DNA from 2 places in the Gracilibacillus sp. D59 genome. Region 1 is predicted to be linked to the other one. Evidence: riboswitches for the same ligand, from Rfam matches in the RefSeq annotation. Region 1 holds a riboswitch; the other holds the start of a gene.
The links. A riboswitch is a leader RNA that binds a small molecule or an ion and turns the genes downstream of it on or off. The one in region 1 is predicted to bind thiamine pyrophosphate.
Positions count from the first base shown of each region.

Region 1 (3,178 bases):
AAAATCATCGCATCGACTTGCTCTTTTGTTAATGTCCCAATATTTAATACGACAGCACTTGCAATCTGCGCCATTTCTTCTACCTCTTCTTTGGCATTCGCCATTACAGGTGCTGCACCAACAGCATATAGTCCATTTGCTGTGAAGTTCATTACTACTTGATTTGTAATATTATGAATCAATGGTTGCTGCTTTCGTACCTCCTCAATTAAATGGCTCACTTGAATGCCTCCCTTTTATGAGGTAAACCTTTTAATCTGTATCCCCAATGATTTGTCGGACCATGGCCATGACCTAGCTCTAAAGGATACTGAATGGCATCTGTAATAAAATCCTTTCCGATTGCCACTGCGTCTTTTACTGTCTTACCTTTTGCCAGTTCAGCAGTGATGACAGCGGAGAAGGTACAGCCTGTTCCATGCGTATGTTTCGTATCAAAACGATCTGCCTTTAGATAATGAAGATTTTTACCATCATATAAAACATCCACAGCTTCCCCTTGCAGGTGGCCACCTTTAACAACCGCTGCTTTTGCACCTAAATCATCCACAATCACTTTCGCTGCTTTTTCTGCGTCCTGATTATGATGAATCTCAAAACCTACTAAAATTTCCGCTTCCGGTATATTGGGTGTTACTACTGTAGCAAGAGGAATTAGCGTATCACGAATAACTTGTCTTGATGCTTCATCCATTAAGGAATCACCGCTTTTCGCCACCATAACCGGATCAATAACATAAGGAATGTTCGTTTTTGCTAGTTTTTCTGCTATTAATTTCATCATATCGACAGTAGCGATCATCCCAGTCTTGATTGCTTGCGGTGGGATATCTGTTAATACAGCATCTAATTGCTTTTCAATAAAATCAATGGACAAGTGTTGCACATCTTGAACTCCCAATGTATTTTGCGCTACTACAGAGGTAATCACACTCATACCATAAACTTCTCGTTCCTGAAACACTTTCAAGTCTGCTTGAATACCGGCACCACCCGATGGATCGGTTCCAGCTATTGTTAGTGCTGACGCTACTTTATGCATTTTAATTCCCCTTTCCATCTAATGAAAATGGCCATGCTTCAACGTTATATGCCATCTCCCAGAATAAATACTCTAGCTGACAGCTTTTCATAAAGGCTAATTTTGCTTTTTGTTTTTCTCCTTCTCCTACTTGTTCTGCCCACTTATCTAAACGTTCACATAATTCAGTCGTAACGGATGCTGTTTCTTCTTTTGCGTAAAATGTAATCCATTCATAGAAAGGGTGTTGCTCTGTCGGTTGATATTTATCTTTTAAATAATGTCCGATTTCCAAATAGGTCCATGGACAAGGTAACAAGGCTGCAATTAATTCACCTATACTTCCTTGCTGAGCTACACTTTTCATGTGTGCTACATAATGATCAGCTGTCGGTGGCAGAGGATATCCTTGCAATTCATCATAGTCCACTCCTGCAACACGACACAAATTATGATGTGGATGAATTTCACTATTTAAGATGAAGCCGATTTTTTCATAAAAATACGTCATATCTTCTCTTGTAGTGCTTTTCGTAATGGCAATACCATAAATATTCATAAACGCATTAAGGTACTCAAAATCTGCTTTTACATAATGAATGATTGCTTCTTTGTGTAGGTTCCCTTCACCAATTCCCACTACAAAAGGGTGTTCAAAAATACCTTGGTAAATATCATTTGCCGCTACTCGCAATTCTTGACTAAATGTCATGTCTACTGCCTCCACAAAAAATATATATTTCCATAAAAAAGCCGCTCGCGGGTAGCGGAGCGGCTCTTTGAATAATCCATATCAAAAAATAAAGGTGCATGTATTCACACACCATCCGACTCCACTTTCCTACGCTGGTTTTAACCAGTTCAGGTTCAAAGGGATCAAGAAATCGATTCTTATCTCAGCTGCTCTTGCAGCACCCCTAGCGGAATTTATTATGAAGTTATAACCAATAAAACATGGATACGATGAAATGTCAAGTTTTCCCGTCTCTAATTAATTATCCCAAATGAATCAATCGGCCAGATCCGCATTTTGACATCTCCAATGATAGCTTCTTCATTAACAAACCCAAATTGACGGCTATCTTTACTAACTCTTCGATTATCCCCTAAAACAAATATTTTGCCTTCGGGAACACGTTCTTTTCCTGTTAATTCTTTAAGAGTGAAATCATTTGTAAGCTTTTGACCTTCAGAAAGCAAAGATTTGTACTTATCAAGATATGATTCTTCATAAAGTTCCCCATTAATATACAGGTTATCATCTCTCATCTCGATCGTATCACCAGGAAAGCCAATTACCCTTTTCACATAATTATCGTTTGAATCTGGTGCTTCGAAGGCAATTTCGTCAAAACGATCTATATTGCTTATCTTACTCAAAATGATCCGGTCTCCATCTTTTAAATTCGGCATCATCGATTCACCTTTGACAACTGAAGGTGTAATCAAAAAGTGCCGACATAGGAGTACGATTATAATAGCAACCAACAACGCCTTCAACCATGAAAGTAATTCTTTAACGACTTTATTCTCCATTATAGACCTTCCTTCACTTTACTTAACTTTTACTTGTGATTTATATATGTTATTCTATTATAATGCTAAATCCAATGATAGTTTCTTACTTATTTTAGCATATTTTGTATGGCAATTGTTAATTATACCATAGAAATAAGGTGAACAAATGAAAACAGATCAACATTTAGCAAAGAAGTATTATACTATTCTTTTTATTACAGGAATTATTCTATTAGCCTTTAATTTAAGACCCGCCATTACTTCTGTCGGGCCCATTATTGGAATAATCCGTGAAGATTTATCCATCAATAATTGGAGCGCAGGCTTTTTAACCAGTCTACCTCTCATAGCCTTTGCTTTTATGTCACCAATTGCTCCAAGAATTGCCAATCGAACAAGTAATGAAAAAGCATTACTTTACGGTCTTTTAACATTATTAATTGGTATTTGGGTTCGTTCCACTGCATCCATTACTTTATTATTCATCGGGACCACATTAATTGGTGTGGGAATCGCCATCATTAATGTCATTTTACCAAGTCTTATTAAAAGTAATTTTCCTACTAAGATTGGTTTAATGACCGGTGTTTATACTACTTCCATGTCTATTTTTGCAGCATTAGGATCTGGGTTAAGCGT
Region 1 covers NZ_JBQQCK010000004.1:65,531-68,708, forward strand. The annotation lists gene thiM (hydroxyethylthiazole kinase) at 1-221, opposite strand, end outside; gene thiD (bifunctional hydroxymethylpyrimidine kinase/phosphomethylpyrimidine kinase) at 218-1,042, opposite strand; gene tenA (thiaminase II) at 1,044-1,733, opposite strand; TPP riboswitch at 1,843-1,950, opposite strand; gene lepB (signal peptidase I) at 2,009-2,557, opposite strand; gene ACTWP4_RS08700 (CynX/NimT family MFS transporter) at 2,706-3,178, shown strand, end outside.

Region 2 (3,178 bases), on a different contig from region 1:
TCTCGGTGCTAGCAATATACCATTTCGGTAATGGCCAGTTGCGACATATAATCCTGATACACCTGGTACTTCTCCTAAATAGGGAAGACCATCTTTTGTTAGTGGACGTACACCTGCCCAGGCCTCTTCTATGGTTGCCTGATTTAATGCCGGAAGTATCTGTTTGGCCCGTGATAACAAATGAAGAACACTTGCTACTTTCACGTTTTTATCGGTTTGGTTTGGCTTTGAAGTTGCGCCAATAATGATTCGATTACCTCTTTTGGGAACGAGATAACAACCTTCTGTAAAAATGGTCGATTGAATAAGAGGCTTTTCCGTAACAACGGACAGACATTCGCCTTTCACAGGTGTAAGTTGATTAACATACCGAGAAAAATGAGAACTCTTAAAACCGCAAGTCATGATGACACTTTCAGCGGTGTACACTTTTTCATCTGTCTTCACGCCTTTGACTTTCCCGTTTTCACTCAGGATATCTTGCACCTTCGTCTGTTCTTGAATCACAGCACCATAATGTTCTGCAGCTTTCGCAAATGCTTTCGTTACATGTGGCGCTGATACTTGACCTTCTGTCGGACAATAAAGAGCTGCATAAAAATCGGTAGCAAGTTCTTTTTCCGGTATACTTGCCGGTGAAATCACTTTTGCCTCCACTTTTTGTTGTGTTTGAAAACTTGCAATTCTTTTGAGATCATCGATTTCATCTTGATGATAGACTAACTTCAATGCACCCTTCTCGATTAACTGAATATCTATACCACTCTCTTCCAGTAAATCTTTTGCTAAACGAGAATATAAGTCACGGCTTTCTTTGGCAAAGCGAAATAATGGTGAGTCCTGTTCGAACTCCATTTGTACGCCTAACATGCCAGCTGCAGCACTCGATGCCTCACCAGCAATTATATTCTCTTCCAACAGTAGTACATGGTAACCTCTTTTACTTAATTCATAGGCAATCGATGCTCCCATAACTCCACCGCCAACAATGATTTGATCGAATCGTTTAGTCAAGATGTCCCTCCTTCCTTTTGTCGAACACTTTGCGGTAACACTTCAATGCATTGGTAGGATCTTCGGCATCCCATACTCCTGACATAATTGCCACACCGCTAGCACCAGCATCCAGTACTTCGCTCATATTTAGTTCGGTAATTCCGCCAATGGCGATAACAGGAATCGAAACATTTTCGGTAAGTTCTGTTAACGCAGCTACACCTCTTGGTTCGATGCCTTGTTTAGAATTACTTGGAAAAATATGGCCATAAAGTAGAAAATCCGCGCCATTTTGTTCCGCAGCGATGGCTTCGACCAGGGAATGTACTGACTTACCGATACGAATTGGGAAGGAGTTTTTTACATCTGCAACTGGAATACTATGAAATGCAAGCTGGACTCCTTTACACTTTTTTACCCATGCTACATCTACACGGTCATTGATAATGATCCGATCTGCTGGTACACCTGATTCTACCAACAAATCAATCATTTCCACTATTTCTTTTGCTGTTTTAGTCTTTTCCCGAAGGTGAATAAAATCAACCTTATCGATATTCTCTGGCACAAACTGCAAATCATTTTCTGTCAATCTGCCATTGGAAATTAGGTGAATTCCTTGCATTGGTACAACCTCCTTTGACCTAAAGGAAATAAAAAACCACCCATCCAGCATGGACGAGTGGTATGTATCGAAAGCTTCAATTAATTATCGCTTTTCTACCACTTCCCTCCGCTAGTGTTAACCAGATCAGGTTCAAAGGGTCCGAAGATTCGTCTCAGCCAAATGGCTCCCCTAGTGTTCATTCGTATTTTTTTTACTTACAGGAAAAGGATAACATAGGATTAAACATTCGCCAACAAAAAATAATCCGATTTATATGTTTAATATTTCTCCATAAGGGTAGACATATAATGGAAACATAAATAAGAAAGGATGTTGAAGTTAATGGCCCAAGATCAAGAAAAATTACAAACTTTAATTGATGGATTAAATGAGGATTTAGCAAATGAATATGCGGCAACGATCATGTATACGTACCATGCATCCGTTGTTTCTGGATTATATCGTTCCTTTTTGAAACCATTTTTTGAAGATGAAATAAATGATGAGATTGGACATGCTTTATATTTATCCGACAAAATCAAAACATTAGGTGGTACTCCAACTACAACACCAGCAAAAGTCGAACAACTAACAGATGTTAAAGATTTGTTAGAAGCTACTTATCAAGCTGAAAAAGAAACAATTGAGCGTTATGAAAAAAGAAAACAACAAGCAGATGAGCTTGGTTTAACCGAACTAGTTGTGAAATTAGAAGATATTATTGCAGATGAAACTAGTCATAAAGAAGAAACAGAGCGACTTTTGTCAGACAAGAGCTTTCAATAATTCACTAACCCCCCCCTTTTTTTAATATAGAAAAAACAACTTCCATTTGTTTGGAGGTTGTTTTTTTGTTCTATAATATCCACCTGCTTACAAAAACGAAAATCTAGGAATCTATGGTATAATAAAGTAAGACTTCCATCAGTGGGGATTTTTGACTCCCACTGATGGTTAGCGAAATTTATCAGGGTGTGAACATCCGTTATCCCCATTTAGCTTCTTAGATTCACTCAAACATTGAAGTAGGGATTTTGCGGACGATTAGCACCGTGATAAAAAGAAAATCTTCTGTGGGGTGAGGACATGATGAACACTTTATATGAGGAAATTGATGATTTATATAATGAAATGGTGGAAATGCGCAGGTTTTTACACCAATATCCGGAGCTTTCCTTTCAAGAACATAAAACAGCAGCATTTATTCAGGAACAATATAAAATATTAGACATTCCCTATCAAGCAAATATCGGGGGTAACGGTGTTGTAGCCACCTTAAAAGGTGCTAAGCCTGGTAAAACCGTTGCATTACGCGCTGACTTTGATGCACTGCCGATTCAAGATGAAAAGGATGTGCCATACAAATCTAAAAATGACGGTGTTATGCATGCTTGTGGACACGACGGTCATACGACGACATTACTTGCCGTTGCCAAAGTATTAAAAAACCACCAAGAAGAACTTGCTGGCACAGTAGTTTTCATTCATCAGCATGCTGAAGAACTTGCCCCTGGTGGTGCCAAGCCAATGATTGAAGCAGGCGTGTTAGAGAATGTTGATGTCATTTATGGCACT
Region 2 covers NZ_JBQQCK010000013.1:131,547-134,724, forward strand. The annotation lists gene thiO (glycine oxidase ThiO) at 1-1,014, opposite strand, end outside; gene ACTWP4_RS18995 (DUF561 domain-containing protein) at 1,007-1,621, opposite strand; TPP riboswitch at 1,708-1,804, opposite strand; gene ACTWP4_RS19000 (ferritin-like domain-containing protein) at 1,946-2,389, shown strand; gene ACTWP4_RS19005 (M20 metallopeptidase family protein) at 2,690-3,178, shown strand, end outside.
Region 2: it holds a riboswitch for thiamine pyrophosphate, as region 1 does, so the genes downstream of both, ACTWP4_RS18995 (DUF561 domain-containing protein) here and tenA (thiaminase II) in region 1, are expected to answer to the same signal.